DNA from 4 places in the Streptomyces sp. NPDC002784 genome. Region 1 is predicted to be linked to each of the others. Evidence: riboswitches for the same ligand, from Rfam matches in the RefSeq annotation. Region 1 holds a riboswitch; each other region holds the start of a gene.
What was found. Region 1 has a riboswitch for cyclic di-AMP ahead of ACWD1Z_RS30295 (M23 family metallopeptidase). Riboswitches for the same ligand answer to the same signal wherever they lie in the genome.
Positions count from the first base shown of each region.

Region 2: another riboswitch for cyclic di-AMP. It lies ahead of ACWD1Z_RS09260 (C40 family peptidase); the one in region 1 lies ahead of ACWD1Z_RS30295 (M23 family metallopeptidase).
Region 3: another riboswitch for cyclic di-AMP. It lies ahead of ACWD1Z_RS02840 (NlpC/P60 family protein); the one in region 1 lies ahead of ACWD1Z_RS30295 (M23 family metallopeptidase).
Region 4: another riboswitch for cyclic di-AMP. It lies ahead of ACWD1Z_RS03760 (transglycosylase SLT domain-containing protein); the one in region 1 lies ahead of ACWD1Z_RS30295 (M23 family metallopeptidase).

Region 1 is NZ_JBSFVD010000023.1:83,882-91,552, reverse strand. It holds gene ACWD1Z_RS30315 (MFS transporter) at 1-164, shown strand, start outside; gene lhgO (L-2-hydroxyglutarate oxidase) at 241-1,449, shown strand; gene trmB (tRNA (guanosine(46)-N7)-methyltransferase TrmB) at 1,500-2,342, shown strand; gene ACWD1Z_RS30300 (PrsW family glutamic-type intramembrane protease) at 2,395-3,741, shown strand; gene ACWD1Z_RS30295 (M23 family metallopeptidase) at 3,838-4,866, opposite strand; cyclic di-AMP (ydaO/yuaA leader) riboswitch at 4,878-5,034, opposite strand; gene ACWD1Z_RS30290 (PP2C family protein-serine/threonine phosphatase) at 5,265-6,347, opposite strand; tRNA gene ACWD1Z_RS30285 (tRNA-Met) at 6,515-6,588, opposite strand; gene ACWD1Z_RS30280 (alginate lyase family protein) at 6,639-7,671, opposite strand, start outside.
Region 2 is NZ_JBSFVD010000003.1:436,464-444,134, forward strand. It holds gene ACWD1Z_RS09240 (urease subunit alpha) at 1-1,469, opposite strand, end outside; gene ACWD1Z_RS09245 (urease subunit beta) at 1,462-1,773, opposite strand; gene ACWD1Z_RS09250 (urease subunit gamma) at 1,784-2,086, opposite strand; gene ACWD1Z_RS09255 (hypothetical protein) at 2,245-2,475, shown strand; cyclic di-AMP (ydaO/yuaA leader) riboswitch at 2,892-3,017, shown strand; gene ACWD1Z_RS09260 (C40 family peptidase) at 3,021-3,494, shown strand; gene ACWD1Z_RS09265 (ATP-binding protein) at 3,621-4,079, opposite strand; gene ACWD1Z_RS09270 (helix-turn-helix domain-containing protein) at 4,292-5,158, shown strand; gene ACWD1Z_RS09275 (DUF397 domain-containing protein) at 5,168-5,395, shown strand; gene ACWD1Z_RS09280 (8-amino-7-oxononanoate synthase) at 5,483-6,610, opposite strand; gene bioB (biotin synthase BioB) at 6,758-7,671, shown strand, end outside.
Region 3 is NZ_JBSFVD010000001.1:627,301-634,971, reverse strand. It holds gene ACWD1Z_RS02855 (NlpC/P60 family protein) at 1-173, opposite strand, end outside; gene ACWD1Z_RS02850 (hypothetical protein) at 645-998, shown strand; gene ACWD1Z_RS02845 (tellurite resistance/C4-dicarboxylate transporter family protein) at 976-1,986, opposite strand; gene ACWD1Z_RS02840 (NlpC/P60 family protein) at 2,087-3,277, opposite strand; cyclic di-AMP (ydaO/yuaA leader) riboswitch at 3,285-3,438, opposite strand; gene pcrA (DNA helicase PcrA) at 3,790-6,273, shown strand; gene ACWD1Z_RS02830 (M23 family metallopeptidase) at 6,319-7,671, opposite strand, start outside.
Region 4 is NZ_JBSFVD010000001.1:807,390-815,060, reverse strand. It holds gene fahA (fumarylacetoacetase) at 1-42, opposite strand, end outside; gene ACWD1Z_RS03765 (HAD family hydrolase) at 362-1,168, shown strand; gene ACWD1Z_RS03760 (transglycosylase SLT domain-containing protein) at 1,178-1,660, opposite strand; cyclic di-AMP (ydaO/yuaA leader) riboswitch at 1,664-1,847, opposite strand; gene ACWD1Z_RS03755 (CocE/NonD family hydrolase) at 2,117-4,120, opposite strand; gene ACWD1Z_RS03750 (polyprenyl synthetase family protein) at 4,375-5,385, shown strand; gene ACWD1Z_RS03745 (LolA family protein) at 5,648-6,841, shown strand; gene ACWD1Z_RS03740 (ABC transporter ATP-binding protein) at 6,852-7,671, shown strand, end outside.

The sequences.
Region 1 (7,671 bases):
GCGAGCAGGGCGTGCGGGCGGTGGAGGTCGCGGGGCGGATCTCCTCGGCGCGCACCACCGAGTACGTGAAGGATCTGCTGCACCGCCTCGAGCCCTACGGGGACGAGCCGCGGGTGGTGGAGCTGCGGGAGCGGGCCCGTCCGCTGCTGATGACTCCGGCGTAGGTTCCTTCGCCTCTCCCCCGGGTTTGAAGGCATTGTCAGTGGCGCAGTGCACTATCGGAGGCGGGAGGTGGTGCTGGTGCGGTCGGTCGCATACGACGGTGATGTGCTCGTGGTCGGCGGGGGGATCGTCGGGCTGTCCACGGCGTACGCGATCACGCGGGCCGCGCCCGGCACCCGCGTCACCGTGCTGGAGAAGGAGACCGGGCCCGCCCGGCACCAGACCGGGCGGAACAGCGGGGTGATCCACAGCGGGATCTACTACCGGCCCGGATCGCTGAAGGCGCGGTACGCCGTGCGCGGTGCCGCCGAGATGGTCAAGTTCTGCGCCGAGTACGACATCGCCCATGCCGTCACCGGGAAGCTGATCGTCGCCACCGAGCGCTCGGAGCTGCCCCGGCTGCACGCGCTGGTCCAGCGCGGACGGGAGAACGGCATTCCGGTGCGGGAGCTGGGCGCCGCGCAGATCGCCGACTACGAGCCGGAGGTGCGCGGACTGGCGGCCATACAGGTCGGCACCACCGGGATCTGCGACTTCGTGGGGGTCGCCCGGCGGCTGGCCGAGGCGTCGGGGGCGGAGATCCGGTACGGCGCCGAGGTCGTACGAGTGGACCGGCGGCCGGAGCTAGGGGTCGCCGTGCGCACGGCGGACGGGGACGTGGTGCGCGGGCGGGTGCTCGTGAACTGTGCCGGGCTGTACTGCGACGAGGTCGCCCGGCTCACCGGGGACGAGCCGGGGATGCGGATCGTGCCGTTCCGGGGGGAGTACTACACGCTGGCGCGGCCCGAGCTGGTGCGGGGGCTGGTGTATCCGGTGCCGGATCCGGCGTTTCCGTTTCTCGGGGTGCATCTGACCCGCGGGATCGACGGAGGGGTCCACGTCGGGCCCAACGCGGTGCCGGCGCTGGCCCGGGAGGGGTACGGCTGGGGGGTCGTACGGCCCCGGGAGCTCGCCTCGACGCTGGGGTGGCCGGGGTCGTGGTCGATAGCCCGGCGGCATTGGCGGTACGGCGCGGGGGAGCTGCGGCGGTCGGTGTCGAAGGCGGCGTTCGCGCAGGCGGTACGGCGGATGCTTCCGGCGGTGACCGAGGAGGATCTGCTGCCCGCGGCGGCGGGGGTGCGGGCGCAGGCGGTGCTCCGGGACGGGACGCTGGTGGACGACTTCCTGATCAAGGAGGGGGCGCGGGCGGTGCATGTGCTGAACGCGCCTTCCCCGGCGGCCACGGCGTCCTTGCCGATCGGGCGGGAAGTGGCCCGGCGGGCGCTGGCGGTGCTGGGGTCGGTGTGAGGGGCTCCTCCGCTGCCGCGCACTCCGTCTCCCGTAAAATCGACCCCACTGTGTCTGACTCCCTCCACACCCCCGAAGCCCTCCACTCCGCCCCCGGTCACGAGCCCGGTGCGCCCCTTCGGCGAGCGCGGGCCAAGGGGGAGCCGCGGTTCCCCGACGGGCCCCAGCCCGATCCCGCCGGGTCGCACTTCGAGCGGCGGATCCGGAGTTTCCAGCCCCGCCGCAGCCGGGTGACCACGGGACAGGCGGACGCGCTGCAGCGGCTGTGGCCCGCGTGGGGCCTGGACATCGACGGCCAACAGGTCCTCGACCTCGGCCGGCTCTTCGGGAACGACCATCCGGTCGTCCTGGAGATCGGGTTCGGGATGGGCGAGGCCACCGCCCAGATGGCCGCCGCGGACCCGGCGACCAATGTGCTCGCCGTCGACGTGCACACCCCGGGCCAGGGCAATCTGCTCAACCTCGCCGAGCACCAGGGACTGACCAACATCCGGGTCGGCAACGGCGACGCCATCATCCTGCTCCGCGAGATGCTCGCCCCGGACTCGCTCGACGGGCTCCGGGTCTTCTTCCCGGACCCCTGGCCGAAGAAGCGGCACCACAAGCGGCGGCTGATCCAGCCGGAGTTCCTCAGCCTCGCCGCGACCCGGCTCAGGCCCGGTGCGATCCTGCACTGCGCGACCGACTGGGAGCCGTACGCCGCACAGATGCTCGAGGTGCTGACGGCCCACCCGGGCTTCGAGAACACGCAGGCCGACGGCGGTTTCGCGCCGCGTCCCGGGTTCCGGCCGCTGACCCGTTTCGAGGGCCAGGGACTGGACAAGGGTCATGTCGTGAACGACCTGCTCTTCCGGCGCGTACCGCACGGAGACGAATCCCCCGCCGGCGCCTGAGCCCACCGCACTCCTGTGCGGGCAGCGCCCTTCCCTCGTTAGGGTCAATGCCGTGGCCACCAGTCCCCCGTACCCGACGCAACCCCCCGGTCCTCCCGGGGGCACACTGCGGCACGCGCACTGGTGGCAGCGGACGGGGGTGCGCTACGGCGCGCTGATCACCCTTCTCACCCTCTCCGGCCTGGTGATCCTCGCCCTGGTCCGCGAACAGACCGGCACCGAGGGTTTCCTGGTCGGGCTCGGCCTGGCGGTGCTGCCCGTGCCGCTGCTCATAGCCGCCTTCCGGTGGCTGGACCGGGTCGAGCCGGGCCCCTGGCGCAATCTGCTGTTCGCCTTCGCCTGGGGCGCCTGCGCGGCGGCGCTGATAGCCATCGTCGCCAACAGCTTCGCGACGAGATGGATAGCGACGGCCACCGCGGACCCGTCCAGCGCCGACACCCTCGGGGCGACCGTGATAGCGCCGGTCGTGGAGGAGTCGGCGAAAGCGGCCGCCGTCCTGCTCGTCTTCCTCTTCCGGCGCCGTGACTTCACCGGGCTGGTCGACGGGGTGGTGATATCGGGAGTCACCGCCACCGGCTTCGCGTTCACCGAGAACATCCTCTATCTCGGCACCGCCTTCGGCACCGACCAGATCACCGGCGGCAGCGGCATCGCCTCCGTGACGGCGGCGACCTTCTTCGTGCGCATCGTGATGTCGCCCTTCGCGCACCCCCTCTTCACCGTCCTCACCGGCATCGGCTTCGGCATCGCCGCGCTCTCGGGCGAGCGCCGGCGCCGGCTGCGGGCCCTGCTGCCGCTGACGGGGCTGCTGCTCGCGATGGGCCTGCACGCGATGTGGAACGGCTCCTCGGTCTTCGGCCCGTACGGCTTCTTCGCCGTGTACGGGGCGATCATGGTCCCGGCGTTCGGGCTGCTGACCTGGCTGGTGATCTGGACCCGGCAGCGCGAGCTGCGCACCGTGCGGGAGGAACTGCCCGCCTACGCCGTCGCCGGCTGGCTCACCCCGGGCGAGCCCTTCGCGCTCGCCTCCATGCGGGCCCGGCGCCTGGCCCGGCAGTACGCCCGCCGCCGCGCCGGGAGGCAGGCGGCACGGGAGGTGGCGCGCTACGAGGCGTACGCGACCTCGCTGGCGTTCCTGCGCCACCGGGGGCGCCGGGGCCGCGCGGGTGCCGACTTCGTCCTACGGGAGCAGGAGCTGCTGCGGGAGCTGTGGCGCCGCCGGAAGGTCGCCCGCCCGGCCCTGGACCACGCGGCCCGCGCCATCGCCCCGCCGGTGCCGGTGGTGGCGGCGCCCTGGCCGATGTACGGCGTCTACGGCTACCCGGCGCAGCCGACGTACCAGCCCTATCCGGCGTACCCGACGGGCCCGTACCCCGCCTACAACCCGTACCGGTCGTAAGGGGCCGCTGTCGTAGGAACCGCGGACACCAAAAACCGGCAGCCCTGACGTCGGGGGGACGTCGTCAGGACCGCCGGGGTTCTGGCGAGGGCTGGGTCAGGGGTTGAGGCCCTTGCTGCGCAGCCAGGCGAGCGGGTCGATGCCGGAGGAGGAACCCTCGGGGTGGACCTCCATGTGGAGGTGGGCACCGGTGACGTTGCCGGTCGCGCCCACGCGGCCGATGACGTCGCCCGTGGTGACCTTCTGCCCGACGCTGACGCTGATCGAGGACTGGTGGGCGTACCAGATCTCGGTGCCGTCCTCCAGGGTGAGCACGGTCTTGTAGCCGTAGGAGCCGTCGTACCCGGCGTAGGTGATCGTGCCGGTGTGCACCGCCTTGATCAGCGTGCCCGTGGGAGCGGCGAAGTCGGCGCCGGTGTGGTACCCGGAGGACCACAGCGCGCCGGCCTGACCGTAGGTCGAGGTGATGGTGTACGAGGAGGTCGGCAGCGCGAACTGCTTGGCGAGGGCGGCCAGGCGCTCGGCCTCGGCCTTCTCGCGGGCCTCCTCCTCGGCCTTGGCCTTGGCGGCGGCGGCCTTGGCCTTCGCTTCCTTCTCGGCCTCGGCCAGGGCTTCCGCGGCGGCCTTCTCGGCGGCAGCGGCGGCGGCCTCGGCGGCCTTGGTGTCGACCTGCTCCTGCTGCTGCTCGGCCTGGGCCATGATCCGGGCGCGCAGCGCCTCACCGGCGTCCGCGGCACCCTGCTCGGTGTCCGTGGTGGTCATGCCGACGGTGCTGAGCGGGGTGGCCGAGGTCTCGGGGGCCGGCTCCGCCGAGTCGTCGGAGATCAGCGGCAGGTCGGGCATGGTGATCGCGACCGGCGGCTTGCCGGACTGGGCGCTGGCCATGCCGCCCGCGCCGACGGCGGCTATGACACCGACGCCGAGCACCGTGGAGCTACGGGCGAGTCCGCCGCCGCGCTGCTTGGCGACGCGGTGCCGGCCGCGTACCGGGCGAATGGTTTCCGCGGTGGGGTTCCATTCCTCCCAGGGGCCCTCGTCGGTGCGGTGGCTGCCGTAGGAGAAGGCCTCGTCACTGCGCTGGCTCGGCACGAACGGGGCCTCGGGGGCAGGCCGGTTTGACGCCACGTGGGCGTGCTCCTTTCCTTCCTTCTCGCCTACCGGGTTAGCTGACGGGTTCGGAGCAGGAAGGTCTCCTACGCGCGTATATCTGCCGTTTCTGCGCGGCTGATTACGCCCGATTCACCCCAATGAGTGGTTCCCCGGTTCCCTTACGGGATTCGGCGCGTGCGCACGGAGCCGCCTCTTGTGACGGCTGGGACGACCGCGCTGCGTTATCGAACGTTAATAGACACGGGGCGCGGATTCCAAGCTGTTCCTCTTGATCGTTAACGGCTCCGGCCTGGACTTTCAGGTCACTACGGCGCCAAATCGGGCGAGTTGCCCAAGCCTCATGCGTCACACACGTATTGACGGTGTGTCAGTTGTTATGCGGAGGGCTGTCATCCGATCACCCCCGGTGACGATCAGGGTCTGCGCACCGCGAGCAGCGCCATGTCGTCCGCCATCCCCCCTCCGCAGTGCACCCGCACCTCCTCGGCGAGGGTGTGGATCAGAGCACCGGGATCGCGGAAGACGCGCCCGGTCAGCCGTCGTTCGGGGTCGAAGAAGACGCCCTGCGCGTCGCGGGCCTCGGAGAGGCCGTCGGTGTGCAGGAGCAGGGTGGTGCCGGGCGGGAAGGGCGTCTCGTCGGCGCGGTCGGGCCAGTCGCCGAGGTCGCTCATGCCCAGCGGGAGGGCGGGCTCACGGGCGCGCAGCGGGCGCACGGTGCCGTCGGGGTGGAGCAGCAGCGGGGGTGGGTGGCCGCGGTTGACGACGCGCACGGGCCCCTCGCCGTGCGGGAGTTCGGCGAGCACGGCGGTCGTGAACCCCTCGACGGCGTCGATCCCGTCGCGCCGCGCGCCCTCCCGGGCCAGCGCCCACTCCAGCCGCCGTGCGACCGCCTCCAGGCTCGGTTCCTGCTCGGCGGCCTCCCGGAACGCCCCGATGACGACGGCGACGGCGGCGACGGCCCCCATCCCCTTGCCGCGCACATCGCCGACGACGACCCGTACGCCGTACGCGCTGTCCTGCACCGCGTACAGATCGCCGCCGATGTAGGCGTCGGCCTGCGCGGCCTCGTAGCGGGCGGCGATGTCGTAGCCGCCGATCCGGTCCAGGGGTTCGGGCAGTACGGCGCGCTGGGTGGCCACGGCGATCTCGCGCTGGTTGGCGAGCCGCACGTCGCCGCGGCGCACGACACGGTTGAGGACGACGGCCAGGACGGCGACGGTGACCACGGTGACCACCTCGGTGACCGTGTCCGGGTCCATGTCGAAGCCCAGCCGGATGTGGACGGCGTAGGCGGCGATCAGGGACGCGGCCCCGACGGCGACCGTGCCGCTGAGCGCGTAGAACGGGGCGGCCACCAGCGGGGCGGCGGTGAAGAAGGGGATCGCGGTGAAGCCCCGGGGGGTGACGAAGTCGTAGAGGACACCGCCCGCGATCAGCAGCAGCGGGAGCAGCCGTACGAAGGTGCCTGCGGACGACGGGTGCCGGGTCCCGTCCACGCCTGAAGCCCGCACTGCCCGCCTCCCGCCACGTCCGCCGTCCCTCCAGGTTTCCCGGAGCGGGGGCGGGCGGCGAACGGTGTGGGCCGAGTGGATGAGGCGGGGAGAACGCACCTGCCGGAAAACACCCAGGGCCGGAACCATTGGTTCCGGCCCTGGGCCTTCAGTAGCGGGGACAGGATTTGAACCTGCGACCTCTGGGTTATGAGCCCAGCGAGCTACCGAGCTGCTCCACCCCGCGTCGTTGACATCAGTGTACGCCATCCGCGGGCCCCTTGCGCACGCGTTTGTTCACGCCCCGGGATTGCCCGCGTGGGTGAGCGTCTCCCAGGCCACGAAGAGATCGTCGGTGCCGGCCGGGCGGGTCTTCTCGGCGAGCGCGCGGGCCGCGGAGCCGCCGAGGCCCCGGTTGACCGCGACCTCCAGGTCGGGCCCCATGTTCCGCTCGACCCTGCCGCCGCACAGCCAGGCCGGCGCGGGCTCGCCCAGCTGGTGGCGGGCGTGCAGTTCGAGCGCGGCCGTGAGCCGGTCCTCGGCCTCGCCGTACAGGTCGACGCCCTGGTGCCGGGCGGTCTCGGCGATGTGCGCGGTGGCGGCGACGGAGTAGCCGACGTGCTGGAAGTTGCGGCAGCTCTCCTGGGTGACGCCGTCCTTGTACTCCGTCTGCCGGAACCAGTACGCCGCCAGCCGCTGCGGGGTGTTCATGCTCGACCCCGCCGGGGTGAGCGGCAGGGGGCCGTCCTTCTCCAGGTAGAAGTAGGCGGGCACGCGGTCGCGGAAGCGGGCGAGGGCGTGGTCGAAGGTCTGGTGGTCGTCGAGGAAGACGGCGATGCCGATGGCGGCGTCAGTGGTGATGAGGTCCCAGTTGCCGTTGGTGTCCGGGGCCTTCCGGGTGACGTGCGGCAGGTGGGCGGTGCGGAGCATCGCCTCGAAGCGGCGTACCCGGTCCTCGGGCCAGCCCGCGCCGTCGCTGTGCCGGACGATCTCGGCGGCCCGCGCCCAGGTGGACCCCGCCCAGCCGGCCTGCAGCCCGGCGTTCTGCCCGCTGTGCCGCTTCAGCCGCGCCGACCAGGCGTCCATGATCTCCCTGGCCTTCACGACGTGCTGCCGCTTGCCGGTCACCGTGAACAGCAGCGCCTGCGTGTAGGCGGCGATGGCGTCCTCGCGCTCCTGCACGCACCCGCGCCCGGCCTTGCTCCCGGCGGGACAGTGCACGTCCTCCCGCGGCTCGGCCCGGTACTTGTAGGCGCCGTACTTGCTGTCCCGCATCGCGAGGTACGCCTTCAGCCACGGCTGCTTCCCGGCGGTGACGTTCTTGCGTACG
Region 2 (7,671 bases), on a different contig from region 1:
GGGCCGCGGCCGATCGCGCCGTACATGGGCCGCGGCAGGACCGGCTGCGGGGTGGGGATGGAGGCGTTGGCGTCGCCCATCTGCGCGTAGGCGATCTGCCCGCCCTTGATGACCAGGTGCGGCTTGACCCCGAAGAACGCCGGTTCCCACAGCACCAGGTCGGCGAGCTTCCCGGTCTCCACGGACCCGACCTGCCCGGCGATGCCCTGGGCCAGCGCCGGGTTGATCGTGTACTTGGCGACGTACCGCCGTACCCGGAGATTGTCCGCGCGCCCGTCCCCGGGCAGCGCTCCCCGCCGTCCCTTCATCACATGCGCGGTCTGCCAGGTCCGCATGACGACCTCGCCGACGCGTCCCATGGCCTGCGAGTCGGAGGAGATGATCGAGATGGCGCCGAGGTCGTGCAGGATGTCCTCGGCGCCGATGGTCGAGGGCCGGATGCGGGACTCGGCGAAGGCCAGGTCCTCCGGCACCGCGGGGTTCAGGTGGTGGCACACCATCAGCATGTCGAGGTGTTCCTCGGCGGTGTTGACGGTGAACGGCCGCGTCGGGTTGGTGGAGCTGGGCAGCACATGCGGCTCGGAGACCACGGTCATGATGTCCGGCGCGTGCCCGCCGCCCGCGCCCTCGGTGTGGTAGGCGTGGATGCCCCGGCCGCCGATGGCGGCGAGGGTGTCACCGACGAACCCGGCCTCGTTCAACGTGTCGGTGTGGATGGCGACCTGGATGCCGGTGCGGTCGGCGACGGTCAGCGAGGCGTCGATGACGGCGGGCGTGGAGCCCCAGTCCTCGTGCAGCTTCAGCCCCATCGCGCCGCCGCGGATCTGCGACAGCATCGCCTCGTGCGAGACGGTGTTGCCCTTGCCGAGGAAGCCGACGTTGAGGGGGTACTGCTCCATCGCCTCCAGCATCCGCGCCAGATGCCAGGGCCCCGGCGTCACGGTGGTCGCCTTGGAGCCCTCGGCCGGTCCGGTGCCGCCGCCGATCAGCGTGGTGATCCCCGCCGCCAGTGCCTCGTCGGCGATCTGCGGGCAGATGAAGTGGACGTGCGCGTCGATGGCGCCGGCCGTGAGGATCCGGCCGTTGCCCGCGATGATCTCGGTCTCGGGGCCGATGACGAGGTCGGGGTGGACCCCGTCCATGGTGTCGGGGTTGCCCGCCTTGCCGAGGCCGGTGATCCGCCCGTCGCGGATGCCGACGTCCGCCTTGACGATCCCCCAGTGGTCGATCACGACCGCGCCGGTGATCACCGTGTCCGGGGTGCCTTCCGCGCGCGTGGCACGTGACTGGCCCATGGACTCACGGATGACCTTGCCGCCTCCGAACACCGCCTCGTCACCGGAGAGTCCGGGGCCGCCGGAGCGGTCCTCCTCGATCTCTACCAGCAGATCGGTGTCGGCGAGCCGGATCCGGTCGCCGGTCGTCGGGCCGAACAGGTCGGCGTACGCGGCCCGGGAGATCTCAGGCATCGAGGGCACCTCCGGTCTCCCCGCGCAGCCCGGGCACGACGCGGGCGCCGGCCAGCGGGACGAGTTCGACGTCGACGGGGATGCCGGGCTCGAAGCGCACGGCGGTGCCGGCGGCGACGTTGAGGCGCTTGCCGCGGGCGGCGGCGCGGTCGAAGTCCAGGCCGGGGTTGGCCTCGGCGAAGTGGTAGTGGGAGCCGACCTGGACGGGCCGGTCGGCGGCGTTGAGCACGGTCAGCCGGGTGACCTCGCGGCCCTCGTTGAACACGACGGGCTCGTCCGCGAACAGGATCTCTCCGGGAATCATCGAAGCCCCCTCAGACGATCGGTTCGTGGACGGTGACGAGCTTGGTGCCGTCCGGGAAGGTCGCCTCGACCTGGACGTCGTGGATCATCTCCGCGATGCCGTCCATGACGTCGTCCCGGGTGAGCAGCTTGCGTCCGGAGGCCATCAGCTCGGCGACCGTACGGCCGTCCCGCGCGCCTTCGAGGATGTGCGAGGTGATGAGGGCGACCGCCTCGGGGTGGTTGAGCCTGAGCCCGCGGGCCCGGCGCTTCTCGGCCACGTCGGCCGCCACATGGATCAGCAGTCTCTCTTGCTCGTGCGGGGTCAGTTGCACAGCCCACCTCACAGTCCTCGCTCCGGACCGTGCGGGGCCCGGTTGCCGCAGCCACGGGCAAAGTGCCTGGTGGCGTGGAGGGAGGCTAGTTGGACCGGGTTTCGGGCACGTTAACCGAGCTGTGACCCGTCGGGGGTCCGAGAGCGCCGCCTCCGGAGCTGCCGGCCGGGCGGAAGCCGGTGGAGGGCGGCGAGCGATCTGGCGGCCCGGGCCGGGGAACTGACGCGCGTTCGGGCCCCGTCCAGGCGTTGGCCGCCAGGGCGACGCATCAGCGGGGCGAGAGCGGCGAGAGCGAGGCGCACGCCCCCACGCTGGCGCGCGCACCGCGGGTGCTGGACGGCGAGCGCCGCACGGCTCGGTTCACGCTGCCGCCCCGCTCGGAGAGTTGACGCAGGTGAGCCCGGTCCGGCCATTCGGCGATGGCGCCGAGGCGTCCGGACCGGAGTCGAAACGGACCAAAGGAGGTACCCCCTTTCGGCGTAGCCGTGTCTCCTGCCGTGGGCCCGTCAGGGTTGCGCAACGAGGCTAGGCCCTCACCCGAAAGAGACGTTCCGGTGCTGGTCCGGGCATCCTCCGTAGCCTCGACGCTGGTTCGAACGGAGCAGTGTCCACCCGAACGGGTGAGTGGTGAGTAACGCCACAAATCCCCGGTTCCATTGGGATTTTCGGACATCCGTGAGCCAAGATCCCTGACTGACGACAAGCCCCCGCCACCACGGCGGGGCGATCCGGGCGGACGCCGAGTCCTGCCGCCGCCCGGATGACCGGTCGACAGGAGTGGATCGGCAGGAGTGGAGGACCCGAGCACGACGGGTCGCCGGCACGGATGTCCGTGCCGAGCAGCCCTTGGGGTGAAGCCGCATCGCGGCCGGGCAACTTCGCCAGCCCGAATCCGACAGGTCATCCTTCACAGGCGGCTGACGAAGGGTTGCGCATGACTGCGCTCAATCGTGTCCCGTCGCTCATGGCCCGAGCCGGTACGGCCTCGGCTCTGACCATCGCCGCCGTGGGCGGTTCGATCGTGGCCCCGGGCCTCTCCGCCGAAGCGGCTGCGGCCACGCCGGCGACGAAGGCACTCCAGGTCGCGGCCTCCAAGAAGGGCTCCCCGTACAAGTACGGCGCCACGGGCCCGTACCGCTTCGACTGCTCCGGGCTGACGCTGTACTCGTTCAAGAAGGCGGGCAAGAAGCTGCCTCGTACGGCGGCCCAGCAGTACAACAAGACGCGCCACATCTCCGCCAAGAGCCGCAAGGCCGGCGACCTCGTGTTCTTCCACTCGGGGTCGAACGTCTACCACGTCGGCATCTACGCCGGGAAGGGGAAGCTCTGGCACGCCCCGAAGACCGGGGATGTGGTGAGGCTGCAGAAGATCTGGACCAAGAGCGTCTGGTACGGCCGGGTGAGCTGACCGGCCGCCCGAAGGGCGGCGGCGCCCCTGACACGCCGCCGCCCTGACGGGTGCCCGAGTGACCGCTGCGCGGAGCCGGACCGCTCCCGGGGCGGGTCAGCGCCGTACCGCCCGCGGGGGCGCCCGCTAGGGCTCCTGCTGACCGGCGGTGGTGACCGGCCGGGCCGGTACGGTCCAGGGAAGTTCGATGGAGACCGTCTTGCCGCCCTCACGGGTCGGCCTGACTCTGAGTCGGCCGCCGCACTCGGCGGTCAGCCAGCGGATGATGACCAGACCGCGGCCGTTGTCCTGCTGGACAGCGGCCGGCAGTCGTTTGGGGAACCGCGGGTGGCTGTCGGTGACCCCGATGCGCAGGTGTTCGTCGTGGCTCAGTTCAAGGTCCACCGTGAAGGTGGGTGACTGGCCGAGGGTGTGCTGTACGGCATTGGTGGCGAGTTCGGAGACGATGAGCCGGATGGTGTCGGCCACGTCCGTCCCTGCGGGCAGTCCCCATTCCTCGAGCGTGCTGACCACATAGCCGCGGGCCGCGGAGACCGAGGCGGGATCGCTCGGCAGAGTGACGGATGCTTCCAGATGGTCTGCCATGGCGGCGTCGTCCCTTTCCCACGGGACCGCAGTCCGACACGGAGCGGATGGTTCGAGTACGGTCCCGGACTGGTGCTTCCTCGCCAGACTGCCATTACCGCGCCGGTCACGGTGGCGATCCACCAAGATATGCATATATCTGTCGCTCGATGCGGTGAACTCTGCGACGCGAGAGCGTATTTGGGCGGCCCGGTTGGAGTAAGGAGTAGCGCATGCAACACGGTCCCGCGGTACGCCGCCGGAAGCTGGGCGCCGAACTGCGTGCGTTGCGCGCCGGTGCGGGGCTCACCAGCGGTGAGGCGGCGCGGCTGGTGGGCTGGCACCAGTCGAAGGTCAGCCGGATCGAGACCGGGGCCAGCGGGGTGAAACCGGCCGATGTGCGGTTACTGCTGGACGCCTACGCCGTCGCCGACTCCCAACTACGGGAGTTGCTGCTGGTATTGGCGGGCTCCGACGACGGCGCGGGCCGGCACCACTGGTGGCACGCCTACCGCGGGGTGCTGCCGCCGACCTACCGGGACTTCATCAGCCTGGAGTCCCAGGCGAGCGCGATGCGCACGCTGGAGACCTCCGTGGTGCCGGGGCTGCTCCAGACGCCCGAGTACGCCCGGGAGGTGACCCGGGCCGCGGTGGGCGGCCTGGACGAGACGGACGAGCGCCTCGACACGCTGGTCGAAGTGCGGCTGGCCCGCCAGGACGTGCTGCGCGGGGAGCCGCCGCTGGAGCTGAGCGCGGTGCTGGACGAGGCGGTGCTGCACCGGGAGATCGGCGGGCCCGGGGTGATGGCCCGGCAGCTGTGGCAGCTGGTGGAGGCGGGACGCCTGCCACAAGTGCGGCTGCAGGTGCTGCCGTTCACGGCCGGAGCGCACATCGGAGTCACCGGGCCTTTCGTTATTTTCTCATTTTCGCGCACTTCTGATCTGGACGTGGTTGTTCTCGACCACTTGACGAGTAGCCTCTACCTCGAACGGAAAGAAGACCTCCAGGCGTACACGGAGGCCTTCACCACCCTTCAGATCCACGCCCTTTCGCCCGAGGAATCGCTGGATTACATCGCCGGGCTAGCTGACGGCGCGTAAGGAGGCACCATGACCGCACTGCCTCGGAACGTACCTTCCAGTACCGAACTGCACGACGTGCAATGGCTGCGCAGCAGTTACAGCACGGGTGCGAACAACTGCGTGGAGACCGCTCGGCCGCTGACCGGCCCCTGGGCCGGACTGTTCGCCGTACGCGACTCCAAGGCCCCGGCCGGACCCGCGCTGCTCTTCTCCCCCGAGAGCTGGGCGGACTTCACGGCCGCGATCCGGTCCTGACAGTTGCGATCAGGTTCCGAGCAAGTTCCGAGCAAGTTCTGATCAGCATCCATCAGTTCCACGGCGGCAGGGCCGTGTCACGCCGACTCATGGTCGTGTCTCGCCGATGACTCGTACAGCGCGTTCGATCTGACCGCCCGTGAGATCCGCACGGGCGGTCAGCCGCAGCCGTGAGATGCCGTCGGGCACGGAAGGAGGACGGAAACAGCCCACGGCCAGGCCCGCCGCCCGGCAGTCCGCCGCCCAGCGCAGCGCCCCCTCGGGGGACGGCGCGCGCACGGAGACGACCGCCGCGTCCGGACGCACCGCCTGATGGCCCGCGGCCGTCAGGCGGGCGTGCAGTTCGCTCGCCACCGCACGCGCCTGGGCCGCCCGCTCCGGCTCCCGGCGCAGCAGCCGCAGCGCCGCGAGGGCGGCACCGGTCGCGGCGGGGGCGAGTCCGGTGTCGAAGATGAACGTCCGGGCCGCGTTGACCAGGTGGTCGATGACCCGGGCCGGGCCGAGCACGGCGCCGCCCTGGCTGCCCAGGGACTTGGACAGCGTCACCGTGACCACCACGTCGTCGGCGCCGGCCAGCCCCGCCGCGTGCGGAGCGCCCCGGCCGCCGTCGCCGAGCACGCCCAGGCCGTGCGCGTCGTCCACGAGCAGGCCCGCCCCGTACTCCCGGCACGCCTCGGCGAGCCCGGCCAGCGGGGCCGCGTCGCCGTCGACCGAGAAGACCGTGTCGGAGACGGCGACCGCCGGCCCGTCGTGCGTCCGCAGCGCCTTGCGCACGGCGTCCGGTTCGGCGTGCGCGACCACCTGGGTCGTACCGCGGGCCAGCCGGCAGCCGTCGATCAGCGAGGCGTGGTTGCCCGCGTCGGACACGATCAGCGAGCCGTGCGGCCCGAGCGCGGTGACCGCGGCGAGGTTGGCCGCGTAGCCGGAGGAGAAGACCAGCGCCGCCTCGAAGCCGCAGAAGTCCGCCAGCTCCCGCTCCAGCTCGCCGTGCAGCTGGGTCGTACCGGTGACGAGCCGGGAGCCGGTGGCGCCGCCGCCCCAGGTCCGCGCCGCGCGCGCGGCGCCCTCGGTGACCTCGGGGTGGTGGGTCAGGCCCAGGTAGTCGTTGCCGGCCAGATCCAGCAGCGGCGAGTCGGCCGGGCGAGGGCGCAGCGTCCGTACGAGTCCGGCGCGGCGGCGCAGCTCCGCCTGCTCGTCGATCCAGCCGAACGCCATGAGTCCTCCGGAGATTTTGTAGGCAGCGCACAGACACTAGCGGGACGACCAGGCACCCACGGTGTGGCAATACCCACACGTCGAAGGGGCCGAGTTGTACGAACTCTCCTTGGCCGGGGACCACTCCTTAGGACAGGATCAGCTCTCATGGACCTGCTGAACACGCTGCTGGACAAGGGGCTGCGGCGCGAGCTGCCGACCCGCGAGGAGGCCCTGGCCGTCCTCGCCACCTCCGACGACGACCTGCTCGATGTGGTGGCCGCGGCCGGCAAGGTGCGCCGGCACTGGTTCGGCCGCCGGGTGAAACTGAACTACCTGGTCAACCTCAAGTCCGGCTTGTGCCCCGAGGACTGCTCCTACTGCTCGCAGCGGCTCGGCTCGACCGCCGGCATCCTCAAGTACACCTGGCTCAAGCCGGACGAGGCATCCAAGGCGGCGGCCGCCGGTCTCGCGGGCGGCGCCAAGCGGGTCTGCCTGGTGGCCAGCGGACGCGGCCCGACCGACCGTGACGTGGACCGGGTCTCGGACACCATCAAGGCGATCAAGGACCAGAACGAGGGCGTCGAGGTGTGCGCCTGCCTCGGGCTGCTCTCCGACGGCCAGGCCGAGCGGCTGCGCGAGGCGGGCGCCGACGCCTACAACCACAACCTCAACACCTCCGAGGCCACCTACGGCGACATCACCACCACCCACACCTACGCCGACCGCGTCGACACCGTGCAGAAGGCGCACGGCGCCGGGCTGTCCGCCTGCTCCGGTCTGATCGCGGGCATGGGCGAGAGCGACGAGGACCTGGTGGACGTGGTCTTCTCGCTGCGCGAGCTGGACCCGGACTCGGTGCCGGTGAACTTCCTGATCCCGTTCGAGGGCACCCCGCTGGCCAAGGAGTGGCACCTCACCCCGCAGCGCTGTCTGCGGATCCTGGCGATGGTGCGGTTCGTCTGCCCGGACGTCGAGGTGCGCATCGCGGGCGGCCGTGAGGTCCACCTGCGCACGATGCAGCCCCTCGCGCTGCACCTGGCCAACTCGATCTTCCTCGGTGACTACCTCACCAGCGAGGG
Region 3 (7,671 bases), on a different contig from region 1:
CGGTACAGCCGGTCCACCTCCGCCTTGACCTGCGCCGGTGTCCGTACGGGCTCGGCGTGCCCGGTGCCGTCGAAGCCCGTCGCGGTCGCCGCGCCCGCGAGGGCGACGGTGGCGGCCGTACGGACGGTGGTGCCGCCGGCCGAGCGCTGCCGGGGCTTGCGGTGCGCTGCCATGGGGACTGCACGTCCTTTCGCACGACTCCTGTGACCCGCCCGGCCCGCACGCCGCCAGGGGAGCGGAGCACGGCCGCACGCGTCCGGCGGCGGCCCGCACAGGGGGAGCGGTCCGCCGCCGGACTTTCTCGGCGGTGGTGTCCGGCTGCCGCCCCTGGCCCGGGCGGCGGTGGGGAGCCGGTCACCTGGAGGAGGACGCTAAACCTGGGTGTGCCGGGTGGGTGACGTCTTGTCCGGAACTGCCATGGGCGGATCACCGGGTGACCGCATGTGACCGTGATCCGCGAGTGGGGCGGTCGCCTTCACGCTGAGCGATGACCGAAGTGGGGGTTTCCGAGGCGGGTGGGGGCGGCGGGGTGCTATGGCGCGCATATATGCACGCTCCGCCGCGTGGGGAAGGCGGGCCGGTGCCGGGCGTTCCGGAGGCCCGGTGTCAGGCGTCGCGGAGGCCGCTGATTAGGCTCCGGCCTCATGGACGTACTCATCCATCTCTTCGTCGGCCTGCACATCATCGGCATCGCCTCCCTGCTGGGCGGATTCCTCACCCAGCTGAAGGCGATGGGCCAGGGCACCGCCCGGTTCGTGCCGGCGATGCTGCACGGCGCGCTGACGATGCTGGTCACCGGGGTGATCCTGGTCGGGCTCAACCAGGCGGACGACCAGACCGTCGACAACATCAAGATCGGCGTGAAGCTGGCCCTGCTGATCGTGATCCTCGGGCTCGTCTATGTGAAGCGGGACGACGAGAAGGTGGACAAGGGCCTGTTCGGCCTGGTGGGCCTGCTCACCACGGCGAACGTCTTCATCGCGGTGCTGTGGACGTGAGCCCGGCGTCCTGGGCGGCGGACGCGGCGTAGGCCCGCTCCTCCCGCACCGCCCCCGCGGCGACGGCGAGCCAGGCCGCGACCGCGATCCACAGCAGGACCTCCCCGGGGGTCTCCAGCCAGGGGACGTCCACCGCGGCGGCCACCGACAGGGTCGCCGCCGCGGTCATGCCCAGCGGGAACACGGTCGCCCAGCGGCGGACGTCGTAGCGCAGCCGCGGCCGGATCACCTCGGAGACGAGGAGCACGGCGTACCAGGCCAGGTCGAGCGCGAGCACGCCGGCGGTGACCGTGCGCAGGACGTCGTCGGCATCGTCGTTCCACAGGTGCAGGCGCGCGCTGTCGGCGGCGATCAGCCTGGAACCGGCGAGCGCGGAGATGGCCATCGCGCCGCCCGCCACCCACTGGTCCCCGGCGCCCTTCACCACCTGGTGTGGATCGAAGCAGGCCAGGGCGACGGCGTAGAGGACGAGACCGAGCCAGAACAGCACCAGCGCCGCGTGCGCGAGCCAGGCCGCCGACTCCGCCGCGGCGAGGGTGGCGCCGAGTACGGCGAGGCCCTGCGTGGCCACGCAGCCCAGGAACACCGCGCCGGGCATACCGCGGTGCCAGTGGCGCACGACGACACCGAGCAGGCCCGCCCACAGCAGGGCGGCCGCCGCCAGCAGGGCCCCGGCCAGGACCTGCCATCCCTCGGCGGAGAAACGGGTGCCGAGCACGGCCGTCGCCGCGACGGCGGTGAGCGCGGCGGGGGTGCCGGCCTCCTCCCGCCAGCGCCGCGGCTGCCGCAGCAGCCGTACGACGAAGTCCCCGGCCAGGCCCAGCCAGGCCGTGCAGCCCACCGCCAGGGCGATCAGGGAGAGGACCTCGTGCCCGGTGAGGTGCAGGCCGACCGACACGATGCCGGTCGCCATCACCGCCGCCCCGGCCGCCGGAGGACGCAGCGCCCACCAGGCGCTGAGTGAGCGGAGCACAAGGGAGCCGGACATGCGCCGATGCTAAGGAGCGCGGCGCGGCCGGCGAGGGGGCACGCGCGCGTGGGCGGGCAAACGGGGCGCCGAATCACCCCCGCGCGCGTGCCGCGTCGGATCAGGCCGGCCGGACCACGCTGTGGATCGAGCCCTCGCCGTCGTAGTAGACCGACTCCTCGCGGACGTACGTGCCGGGCTTCGGGGCATGGATCATCATGCCGTTGCCGATGTAGATGCCCACGTGGGTGACGTCGTCGTAGAAGAAGACGAGGTCGCCGGGGAGGGCGTTGGCGAGGGAGACCGTCGTGCCGGCGTCGACCTGGTCGTACGTGGTGCGCGGCAGGGAGATGCCCGCCGCGTTCCAGGCGGCCTGGGTCAGCCCCGAGCAGTCGTAGGAGTCGGGACCCGTGGCGCCCCAGACGTACGGCTTGCCGATCTGCGCGCGGGCGAAGGCGATCGCCTTCTCGGCCTTCGTGGCGTAGGAGGAGTCCGCGGTGGCCTCGGACCCGGTGCTGCCGGTGGAGGTCTCCGTCGAACCGGAGGAGGAGCCGCTCTGCTGCTGGGCCGCCGCCTTCGCGGCCTCATCGCGGCGCTGTTCCTCCGCCGCCTGCTGATCGGCCAGCTCGGCGGCCTTGCGCGCGGCCTCCTCCTGGCGCTTGCGCTCGATCGCGGCGAGCCGCGCCTTCTCCTCCGCCGTCAGCTGCGACAGCAGCTCCCGCGCGTCGGCGAGCTTCTTCTGGACCGTGGACTTGGCGGTCTTCAGATCGGTCTGCGACTCGTTCAGCGTCCGGAGGCTCTCGGTGGCCTCCTTGCGCTTCTTCATCGTCGCCGACTGCTCGGTGATGTAGTCGTCGACCGCTTCCTTCTGGCGGCCGGTCATCCGGCTCATCAGCTGGGTCTGGTCGAAGTAGTCCTGCGGGGTGTCGGCGAGCAGGAAGGTCGCGGTGTCGGGGACGGAGGCGCCGGTGCGGTACTGCGCGGCGGCGAAGGACCCGAGCTCCTCCCGCGCGTCGTTGAGCTTCTGGGTGCGCTCGGCGACGTCGTCGAGGAGGGTGTCGACCTGCTTGCGCTGCTTGGTGGTCCGCTCCTTGGCGGCGTTGTACTTCTCGGTCGCCGTCTCCGCCTGCCGGTAGAGGTCGTCGACCTTCTTCTCGACCTCTTCGAGGCTCGGCTTGTCGTCCGTGGCCGGGTTGGCGTTGGCCGTCTGGGACAGCAGGGCCACGGAGGTGAGGGCGGCCGTGGCAAGGGCGGGGGTCCGTATGCCTGCTACGCGCGTACCCGCGGGACGCGACTTGCGGTGCGACGCCAAGGGAGGCGACTCCTTCCAATGGTCCGCCTACCGGGTTAGCTGTCGGGTTCGGGCGGGTGGTTAGGAAGGGTTGCCCTACGACCGTGTCCCGTACGGGAGTCGGGTCGATTCACCCCAATGTTCGGTGGGTCCCCGGCTCGGCTGCCAGGCGGCAGCGGACTCGGCGGAGGCCGCGCGGCCCGGCGAGGTTCGCCGGTGGGGGTCGTACGGCCTGTGCGGCACGGTAGCCAACTCGTGTGGCGCCTGTGAAGGTTGATGGGTGATATGCCCGATACATTTTCGTGACCTTGGGTCCCGGCGTCGGGGGACCTGATCGATCTGGACGGGTCTGCGGCGACCTGTCCGCCGACCGGTTCCCGTCCGATGCTGTGACCAAGGTCTCCGCCGCAGGTGTACGGGGGTGAAGGCCCCCTGCCCGGCGGGCGCGACGCGACGATCCCCGGCCGCCGATTCGGGGGATGTTCTCAGGGCGGCGGCGGGCTGTCAGTGGGGAGCCCTAGACTCGGAGAGCGATGAGCAGCCTCTTTGACGACAGCTTCCTGGCGGACCTCCAGGCCCCTCGGGCCCATGCCGAGGAACCCCCGCCGCCGCCCGAGGACGATCACGCTCCGGAGCCGGTTCCGGACGATCTGTTCGGCGGGAAGTTCGACGTGCCCCCGGACCGGGACGCCTACTACCGCGACGGCGCCCCGCGCCCGGCCCTCGACGCGGCCGCGCTCATCGAAGGGCTGAACGAGAACCAGCGCGCGGCCGTCGTGCACTCCGGCACCCCCCTGCTCATCGTGGCCGGCGCGGGCTCCGGCAAGACGCGCGTGCTCACCCACCGCATCGCCCATCTGCTCGCCGCGCGGGACGTGCACCCCGGGCAGATCCTCGCGATCACCTTCACCAACAAGGCCGCGGGCGAGATGAAGGAGCGCGTGGAGCAGCTCGTCGGCCCGCGGGCCAACGCGATGTGGGTGATGACCTTCCACAGCGCGTGCGTGCGGATCCTGCGGCGCGAGTCGAAGAAGCTCGGCTTCACCTCCTCCTTCTCGATCTACGACGCCGCCGACTCCAAGCGCCTGATGGCCCTGGTCTGCCGTGACCTGGACCTCGACCCCAAGCGCTTCCCGCCGAAGTCCTTCAGCGCCAAGATCTCGAACCTGAAGAACGAGCTGATCGACGAGGAGGACTTCGCCGCCCAGGCATCCGACGGCTTCGAGAAGACCCTCGCCCAGGCCTACGCGCTCTACCAGTCCCGCCTGCGTGAGGCGAACGCGCTGGACTTCGACGACCTGATCATGACGACGGTCCATCTGCTGCGCGCCTTCCCGGACGTCGCCGAGCACTACCGCCGCCGCTTCCGGCACGTCCTCGTCGACGAGTACCAGGACACCAACCACGCCCAGTACGCGCTCGTGCGCGAGCTGGTGGGCACCGCCGAGCACCCCGTCGACGTACCGCCCGCCGAGGACGACCTCAAGCCCGCCGAGCTCTGCGTCGTCGGTGACGCCGACCAGTCGATCTACGCCTTCCGCGGCGCGACCATCCGCAACATCCTCCAGTTCGAGGAGGACTACCCGGACGCGACGACGATCCTGCTGGAGCAGAACTACCGCTCCACCCAGACGATCCTCACCGCCGCCAACGCCGTCATCGAGCGCAACGAATCCCGCCGCCCCAAGAATCTGTGGACCAACGCGGGCGCGGGCGCGCGCATCACCGGCTATGTCGCCGACACCGAGCACGACGAGGCGCAGTTCGTCGCCGACGAGATAGACCGCCTCACCGACGCGGGCGACGCGAAGGCCGGCGACGTCGCCGTCTTCTACCGCACCAACGCCCAGTCCCGCGTCTTCGAAGAGGTCTTCATCCGCGTCGGCCTGCCCTACAAGGTCGTCGGCGGCGTCCGCTTCTACGAGCGCAAGGAGGTCCGGGACGTCCTGGCCTACCTGCGCGTGCTCGCCAACCCCGAGGACTCGGTCCCGCTGCGGCGCATCCTGAACGTCCCCAAGCGCGGCATCGGCGACCGCGCCGAGGCGATGATCGACGCCCTCTCCCAGCGCGAGAAGATCAGCTTCCCGCAGGCGCTCAAGCGCGTGGACGAGGCGTACGGCATGGCCGCGCGCTCCACCAACGCGGTCAAGCGGTTCAACACGCTGATGGAGGAGCTCCGTACGATCGTCGAGTCCGGCGCCGGGCCCGCGACCGTCCTGGAGGCGGTGCTCGAACGCACCGGCTATCTCGCCGAGTTGCAGGCCTCCACCGACCCGCAGGACGAGACCCGGATCGAGAACCTCCAGGAACTCGCCGCCGTGGCCCTGGAGTTCGAGCAGGAGTCCGGCGAGGGCGAGGCGACCGGCTCGCTCGCCGACTTCCTGGAGCGGGTCGCGCTCGTCGCCGACTCCGACCAGATCCCCGACGAGGACGAGGACGGCTCCGGCGTCATCACCCTGATGACCCTGCACACCGCCAAGGGCCTGGAGTTCCCGGTCGTCTTCCTCACCGGCATGGAGGACGGCGTCTTCCCGCACATGCGGGCCCTCGGCCAGACCAAGGAGCTGGAGGAGGAGCGGCGCCTGGCCTACGTCGGCATCACGCGCGCGCGGGAGAGGCTGTACCTGACCCGCTCGTCGATGCGCAGCGCGTGGGGGCAGCCCTCGTACAACCCGCCCTCCCGCTTCCTGGAGGAGATTCCGACGCAGCACGTCGACTGGAAGCGCACCGGTGCCACCTCGCCGGTGTCCTCGGGGCCCGCGTCGGGTGTGGCGGCCTCGCTGTCGTCGTCCCGGTCGCGTTCCTCGGCCTCCGGCGCGTCCGGCTTCGCCACCCGGCGGACCTCCGAGCAGCCGGTCGTCTCGCTGGCGGTCGGGGACCGGGTCACGCACGACCAGTTCGGGCTCGGCACCGTGATGGCGGTCAAGGGCACGGGAGCCAACGCCGAGGCGACGATCGACTTCGGCGACAAGCCGAAGCGGCTGCTGCTGCGCTACGCGCCGGTGGAGAAGCTGTAGTTTCGCGGGTCCCCCGCTGCTGAACGGCGGGGGACTGCGGGGGAGTTACGAGGGCTCGAGGCCGTGGCTGCGCAGCCAGGCCAGCGGGTCGATGGCCGACCCCCCGCCCGGGCGGACCTCGAAGTGCAGATGCGGGCCGGTCGAGTTGCCGGAGTTGCCGGAGAACGCGATCTGGTCGCCGGCCTTCACGGCCGTACCGGAGGCGACCTGGTACGTGGAGAGGTGGCAGTACCACGTCTCCGTGCCGTCCATCGCGGTCACGATCATCATGTTGCCGTAGGCGCTGTTCCACTGGGTGCGCACGGTGCCGTCGGTCGCGGCCAGCACCGGAGTGCCGTACGCCACCGGGAAGTCGATGCCGGTGTGCACGGACATCCAGTTGATGCCGGCCTGGCCGTAGTAGGCGCTGAGCCCGTGCTGGGCCACCGGCAGCGCGAACTTCGGGCGCAGCCGCTCCTTGCGGGCCGCTTCCTCGGCCGCCTTCTTCCGCTCGGCCTCCTGCTCGGCCTTGAGGTCGATGCGCTCCTGCGTCCGGCTGGCCCGGTCGGCGAAGTCGTCGGCGCCGGCCGAGACGCTCTCCAGCTGGGTGTCCAGCATGTTGTTGGCCGTCGAGGGCTTGACCGCCTGCGCGTCCGACGCGGTGGCCGAGGTCTCCTGCTCGTCGGGCGTCAGCGTGCCGACGGAGGCGGCGGCGATCCCGGCCACGCCCATGACACACGCCGAGGGCACGGCGATGGTCAGCAGCGCGGAGCGCTTGGCGGGGGGACGGCGGCGGGAACGGGACGCGGTGCGGGCGGCGGCGCGGGAACCCGGCGCCGGGGCGCTCTCCTCCTCGTCGTCGAGGAGGGGGGTCACGTCGGGGATCTCGCCGGTGTCGGCCGACTCGCCCTCGCCCGGGGCGGGTTCCTCGTACGACGTCTCGCGGTAGGACGTCCCGTCGTGCGACGCTTCCTCGGCCGAAACCTGCTCGAAGGTCGCCGTCGGCTGCTGGTCGAACGATTCGGCCCGGTGCTCGTAGCCGTCGGACCCGGTGGCGGCGCCGTCGGAGTTCCACTGCGTGGCGTCGTAGGTGCCGGTGTCGAAGGTCTGCGTGCCCCAGTCCCAGTGCTGGGTCCGGTCGGCGGGGCCGCCGGACGGGTCGGGCTGCAGCCAGGCGTTGGCGTCCCACTGGCCACTGGCGTCGGGGCTGGTGGCCTGCGCCGGAACGCCGGGCAGCTGCTGGTGGCCGGCCGACCAGGCGGTCGTCTCGTGGACGCCGGTGTCATAGGCGGCGTGGTGCTGGGCCGCGTACGCGTCGTAGTGCGGGGTCTGATGGCCGGCCGTGGCCCACTGGCCCGAGTCGTAGACGCCGGTGCTCTCGCCCGGCATCGAGCCGAACAGCGGGTCCGTGTCGAAGGT
Region 4 (7,671 bases), on a different contig from region 1:
CGGGCCGAAGGGGTCGCCCTCGGGGACATCAAAGGGGGGCATGGGTGCTGCCTCACTCTCGTGCGTGCCACGGGTCCGTGTCGTCGCCGCACACGTTACGGGTGGGGCACCCGTCTTGGGCAGTGCACAAGGAGCGGGACGATCGGTTCCCGAGGTGCGCCCGGCCTGCTGGCGGCCCTGTCGCACGGACCTCGCTCCGGCCCGTCCCGCCCTCCGCGCCCGTGCGGCACGGCAGTGCCCTCAGGCCGCCAGCAACGGGTGAGGGCAAGGGAGTTGGAGGGGGCGCGTGGGGCGCAGGAGGGCGCCGGGGTCGTCCGGTTCGCGCTGAGTCGTGGGGGCGTCCTGTCCGTATTCTCTGATCATGGCCGCACCCATCGCATATTCACTCATCGCCACCGACCTGGACGGGACCCTCCTGCGAGGCGACGACACGCTCTCCGACCGGTCGCTGGCCGCACTCGCGCGGGTGGCGGAGGCGGGCGCCCGGCACCTGGTGGTGACCGGCCGGCCGGCGCCCAGGGTGCGGCCGCTCCTGGACGACCTGGGCAGCGAGGGGCTCGCGGTGTGCGGGCAGGGCGCGCAGGTGTACGACGCCGGCGCGGGCCGTCTGCTCTGGTCCGTCACCCTGGACCAGGAGCTGGCCGAGACCGCGCTCGGCAAGATCGAGGCCGAGGTGGGGCAGGTGTACGCGGCGGTCGACCAGGACGGCGTCGACGGGCTCACCCTGATCGAGCCCGGGTACCTGATGCCGCATCCCACCCTGCCCGCGGTGCGCGTCGGCCGGCGCGACGATCTGTGGGGCGCGCCGATCAGCAAGGTGCTGCTGCGCCATCCCGAGCTGTCCGACGACCAGTTGGCGGCGACGGCGCGTGCGGTGGTGGGTTCGCTGGCGACGGTCACCATGTCGGGGCCCGGGACCGTCGAACTTCAGCCATGCGGCATCACCAAGGCGACCGGGCTCGCCCTGGCCGCGGATCACCTGGGTCTCGGCCCGGAGGGGACGATCGCCTTCGGTGACATGCCGAACGACATCCCGATGTTCGACTGGGCCGCCCACGGCGTGGCGATGGCCAACGCCCACCCCGAACTCAGGGCGGTCGCCGACGAGATCACCCTGTCGAACGAGGACGACGGCATCGCCGTCGTCCTCGAACGACTCTTCCGGTGACGGGCCCGGTCAGTACGCCCCGAAGACGTTGTCGATCGAGCCGTACCGCTGCGCCGCGTAGTTGCAGGCGGCGGTGATGTTGGCGACCGGGTCGTAGGGGTCCCACGAGGTGCCGGACACGTGGTACGCCTGGAAGGTCGGGTCGATCACCTGGAGCAGGCCCTTGGAGGGGGTGCCGGCGGCGGCGTTGGAGTCCCAGTTGTTGATCGCGTACTGGTTGCCCGAGGACTCCCGGATGATGTTGCGGTAGATGCCGTTGTAGCTGCCGGGGATCCCCTTCTGGGCCATGACCTGGAGGGACGCGTGGATCCAGCCGTCCAGGTTGTTGGCGTACCCCAGCGAGGCGGCGGTGGTGACGGTCGGGGTGGCCGCGGAGGCGGTGGTCGCGCCGAGGAGCGGCAGCGCGAGTACGGCGGCTCCGGTGCCGAGGACGGCGAGCTTGCGGGCGACCCGGCTGGTGCGGGCAGGACGGTGCTGAGCGGCAGCAGGCATGACGAAGTTCCTCTCCGGCGCCTGCGAGGTGAGCTGTCGGGTTCGGGCGGGAGCTGCCCGGCCGCGCACCGCGAAGGGCGCGCGACTGCACCCCGAGCCGCACCGGCGCGTCCGAAGACGTTCCGGGTCGGCGACTTACCTGGTTCCCCCGCTCCTGCCGTACGAAGAATCTCGGTGGAGCCGGACGGCGGCAGGATTAGGCGTCCGCCCGACAGGCCGGGAACGTATGCGAGAGCACATGTCCGAAACAAGTAGCGGATTCACATATCCAGGGTTTTGATCTTCGTCCACAGGGTGTGTGGCGGGTGCATCTTTGCGAGTGTCAAGGCTCAACTGGCGGCCGGGGAAGGGGCGTCGGGGGAAGTCCGTGGGGTGCCGGTGGACTCGCGGGCGTGAGTCACATCACGCGTGATCGCAAGTCACACTAAATCGGGCAATCGCCTCAAGGAGGCTTAATCAGCCCGCCGTTCGCGGGATCCGCTTCTCCCGCGTCCGGTGGAAGACCACTTCGCCGCCCGCCGTGCACATCACCTCGTTCGAGGCGACGAAGTCCTCCGCGTCACAGGTGAGCTCCGAGCGGGTCCGCACGGTCGTGTCCCACGCCAGGTCAGGCCGGTGCAGCCGGATCGACCGGTCCGAGCGGGTGCGGGCGGACAGCGGGTCCGCCTCCCGGATCGTGTACGTCTCCAGCGCGTCCTCGGTGCACTCCAGGCCGTCGGGGTACACGCGCGTGCCGCCGTCCCGCGGATCGACCTCCAGGCGCCACTCACCCTTGGCCACGTCCCGGACGACCAGCCGCTCCGGGCGCGGCTCGTCCAGCGTGACCGGCTCATTCGCCCCCAGCGGCTCGGCCTGCTCGGGTTCCTCGAAACCGACGCCGCCCCCGGAAGCCTCGGCCCGCGCGCGCACCGGCACCTCCAGGAAGCTCCCCGCCGGATCCAGCGTGAAGCCCGCCCCCGACTCCGCCTGCGGCCACACCCACGGCCAGTACGCCGACGACACCGCGAGCCGGATGCGGTGCCCGGCCGGGAAGGCGTACCCGATGCCGTTCAGCCGGAGCTCCACGTCCCGGGTGGCACCCGGCTCCCACGGCACCGCCCGGTCCCGGCCGAGGCGCGCGGAGAGGTTCAGCACGCCCCGCGTGACCAGGGTGGAGGTGCCGTCGGGGGCGACATCGCACAGCCGGGCGACGACCTGCCCGCGCGACACCTCCGACGTCAGCCGCAGCCGCACCCCCGGCCGCCCCAGCACCCAGGTGTCCTTGCCCACCGTGAACTCGAAGCAGGCCGAGCGCGCGTCCTCCTCCCGCTGGTCCGGCGGCAGGTCGGCCTCGTTCCCGACCGGGCGGAAGCGGCCGGCGTCCACCCCGGTGTGCATCGGCGACCGTACGAGGACGGGGGCGCCCTGGAGGGCGTACGTCACGTTCGTGATGTGCGGGGAGGGCCAGGCGGGCTCGCCGACCCAGTGGCCGGGCAGGGTGCCGCAGGCCGGGGCGGGCGGGTGCGGGCCGGTGACGTAGGCCCGCAGGAGGGGCTCCGCCAGTACGTCCGTGGGGGCGCCCTTCAGCCAGTGGTCCCACCAGCGCAGGGTCTCCTGGAGGAAGCCGATCGCCGGTCCCGGCAGGCCGCGGTCGGGGTACTGGGCGGACCAGGGGCCGATCAGGCCGCGGACGCGGTCGGCGGGCAGGTGCTCGACGAGGCGGAGCACGGTGTCGCGGCACGGCTCGTGCCAGCCGCCCACCGCCAGGACGGCGGCGTCGATGGCGCCGTAGTCCTCGCGGACGCTGCCCCGCCGCCAGTAGTCGTCCCGGGTCTGGTGGTCCAGCCAGGTGTGCAGGAGCGGTTCCAGGGACTCCAGGCGCCTGAGCCACATGTCCTGCCAGGCGTCCCCGGCGTACCGCGGATCGGGGGGCCGGGAGGCGTGGGCGAGCAGGGTGGCGGCCCCGGCGTGCAGACCTGCCGCGAGGACGGAACCTCCCGTGCAGTGCGCGTCGTTGTCATAGCGATCGTCGGTGGCGCAGACCGTGACGATCGCCTTGAGCGGCTCGGGCGCGAGAGCCGCGACCCGGAGGGAGTTGCCGCCGCCCCAGGAGAGGCCGAACATGCCGACCTTGCCGTCGCACCAGGGCTGGGCCGCCAGCCAGTGCACCACCTCGACCCCGTCCGCCAGCTCCGTCGCCGAGTACGCGTCCGTCGGCAGCCCCTCGCTGTTGCCGTGCCCGCGGACGTCCACCCGGACGGAGACGTAGCCGTGACCCGCGTACCAGGGGTGGCGCTGGACGTCGCGCGGGGCGGTCCCGTCGGTCAGCCGGTGCGGGAGGTACTCGAGGAGCGCGGGCACGGGCTCGTCGCTCAGCGGGCGCCACACGCGCGCGTACAGCATGGTTCCGTCCGCGAGGGGGATACGGACATCCGCGTGGGTTGTCTCGTAGGGGAAGGACGTACGGATGTGCGGGCTCATCGTGAGGGCCTCGGGGGCGGGCGGCCGTCGACTTCGGTTCGAGACACGCTCCACCGCTTCCACGTAAGTCGATCTATATCCGTTCTTATCAGGTGATCAAAAACATAACCGCCGTGATCCGATACCGCCCGTCGTGGACGGGTGGGCGGCAGCGGTGATCGAAACGTGACCGGATACGCTGACTTGAGTGAAGGCAGCGACCTATCGACAAACCGCGTAATCGCCAGTAGACACCAGCAGACAGGAGACCCCTCGTGACCGTCGTCGGGCCGTTCGGGCTGAGCGTGCGGGACCAGGCTCTGGAAGCCGATGTCCAGGCCGGATTGGCGGCTGTCGAGGAGGGACTGCTCGAGGCCACCAAGAGCGAGGTCCCCTTCATCACGGGCGCAGCCCAGCATCTGGTGCGCGCGGGCGGGAAGCGGTTCAGGCCGCTGCTCGTGATGCTCAGCGCGCAGTTCGGGGACCGCCACGCGCCGGGGATCGTGCCGTCGGCCGTGGTGGTGGAGCTGACCCACCTGGCGACGCTGTACCACGACGACGTGATGGACGAGGCCGAGGTCAGGCGCGGGGTGCCGAGCGCCAACACCCGCTGGGGGAACTCGGTCGCGGTCCTCACCGGCGACTTCCTCTTCGCCCGCGCCTCGCACATCCTCGCCGACCTCGGCCCGGAGGCCGTCCGGGTCCAGGCCGAGGCGTTCGAGCGGCTGGTCACCGGGCAGATCCTGGAGACGGCGGGACCGCAGGACGGGCGCGACCCGGTCGAGCACTACCTCGATGTGCTGGCCGGGAAGACCGGCTCGCTGGTGGCGGTGTCGTGCCGCTTCGGCGCGATGATGTCGGGCGCCGACGAGACGGTGGTGGACGTGCTCACCCAGTACGGCGAGCGGCTGGGGGTCGCGTTCCAGCTGGCCGACGACGTCCTGGACATCGCTTCCGACTCCCGCGAGTCCGGCAAGACGCCGGGTACGGACCTCCGGGAGGGGATCGCGACCCTGCCCGTGCTGCGGCTGCGGGAGCGGGCGCAGCGGCTGGGTCTCGCGGAGGACATCGCGCTCTGCGAGCTGCTGGACTCCGACCTGACCGACGATGTGCGGCATGCCGAGGCGCTGGCCGCGCTGCGGGTGCACCCGGCTCTGGAGCAGGCCCGCCGGGACACCGTGCGGTACGCCCAGGACGCGCGGGCCTCGCTGGCGCCCCTGCCCGAGTGCGACGCCAAGGCCGCGCTGATGGAGCTGTGCGACGCGGTGGTGCACCGCGCGGGTTAGCGGCGCGGCCCCCTTCCGGGCCACCGGCGAAACGGCGGCGTCACCGTCCGACCCCTACGGGTCGGGGGAGGCGCCGCCCTCTTGTGTCATACCGCAGGTGTACACGGAGTTGAGCCCGCGGTCTGACGCTTCGCGGCCGCCGATTTGGTCAGATGGTGACAACGGAAAACACCACTGCTCACCGATTCGGGTGAGAATGGCGGCTGAGGGCTGGACGCACGGGAGTTGGCAGGCCGCCGCCGACGACGGAGGTAAGTCAGACATGGCACCGTACGAATCCGACGACAGCACGACCGCGAACGAGGTCGACGACCTGCGCTCGGGGCGGCGCAAGGCCGCGCGGTACGTCGTTCCGGTCGCGGTGGTGGGCGTGGCGGCGGCGACCATCGGTCTCGTCCCCGCCCTCGCCGACTCCGGCGACCCCGACCTGCCGAAGATCAGCGCACAGCAACTCATCGAGAAGATCGCCGAGTCCGACGTACAGCAGCTGTCCGGGACCGTGCGCGTCAGCACCGATCTGGGGCTGCCCGACCTCGGCGGTCTGGAGAGCTCGCTGGCGTCCGGGGCGATGGAGTCCGGGGACGGTTCGTCCGCCGACCCGTCGGCCAAGCTCACCGAACTGGTGTCCGGCAGCCACACCCTGCGGGTCGCCGTCGACGGCCCGGACCGGCAGAAGCTCTCGCTGCTGGAGAACGCCTCGGAGTACAGCCTCATCCACAACGGCAAGGACGTCTGGGGCTACGACAGCTCCTCCAACGAGGTCTTCCACAGCACCGCCCCCGACAGCGCCGAGCCGGAGAAGGAGGTCCCGGCCACGCCCAAGGACCTCACGGAGGAGGCCCTGAAGTCGGTCGACGACACCACGTCCGTCACCGTCGACGGCACCGCGCAGGTCGCGGGCCGGGACGCCTACCGGCTGCTCATCAAGCCCAAGCAGTCCGGCACCACCGTCGGCGCCATCACCGTGGCCGTCGACGCGAAGACCGGTATGCCGCTGAAGTTCACGCTCACCCCGTCGAGCGGCGGCGCGGCCGTCGTGGACGCGGGCTTCACCGACGTCAGCTTCGCCAAGCCGGCCGCCTCCACCTTCGACTTCACCCCGCCGAAGGGCGCGAAGGTCACCGAGGACGACGCGATCGAGGCCCCGGCGGAGGAGCAGGAGGAGCACTCCAAGGCGCCCGAGCTGGAGCCGGAGGGCGAACCGGAGGTCATCGGCGAGGGCTGGAACTCCATCGCCGTCCTCGACACCGGCGGCGAGGGCATCCCCTCCGGCTCCGAGGTCGGCGGAGACCTCGGCGGCTTCATGGATTCCCTGGGCGACAAGGTGAAGGGCTCGTTCGGCGAGGGTACGGTCTTCAAGACCCGCCTGATCAACGCCCTGATCACCGACGACGGCACGGTCTACGTCGGCGCGGTCACCAAGGACGCGCTGGTGAAGGCCGCGAACGCCGGGTAGTAAGGCACCCATGACCGACACGTCCGCCGCGGAGCCGAAGCCGGAGCAGGGTGACGGCGTGATCGTCACCCGCGCTCTCACCAAGCGCTACCGCGGCGGACAACTCGCCGTGGACGGTCTCGACCTGACCGTCCCGGCGGGCAGCGTCTTCGGCTTCCTCGGCCCCAACGGCTCCGGCAAGACCACCACCATCCGGATGCTGATGGGCCTCATCGAGCCCACTTCCGGCACGGCCCGGGTCCTCGGCCGCCCCATGCCCCGGGCCGCCCGCTCCGTTCTGCCGCACGTGGGCGCCCTGATAGAGGGCCCCGCCCTCTACGGCTTCCTCTCCGGCCGCGACAACCTCCTGCGCTACGACGCCGCCGACCCGACCGCCGACCCGCGCACCCGGCGCGAGCGCGTCGCGGCGGCACTGGACCGGGTGGGCCTGACGGCCGCCGCGGCCAAGAAGGCCAGGGCGTACTCGCTCGGCATGAAGCAGCGGCTCGGCCTGGCCGCCGCGCTGCTCCAGCCGCGCCGCCTGCTGGTGCTGGACGAGCCGACCAACGGCCTCGACCCGCAGGGGATGCGCGAGATCCGCGCGCTGATACGGGAACTGGCCTGCGACGGCACGACCGTCTTCCTCTCCTCCCACCTCCTCGACGAGATCGAGCAGGTGTGCACGCACGCGGCCGTGATGGCCCGGGGCCGGCTCGTCACCCAGGGCGTGGTCGGCGACCTCGTGGCCGGCATGCGCGGCAGGCTCCTGGTCACCACCCCCGACACCGCGGACGCCGCCCGGGTGCTGAAGGAGCAGGGCGCGAGTGATGTCGTGGTAGCCGAGGACCGGG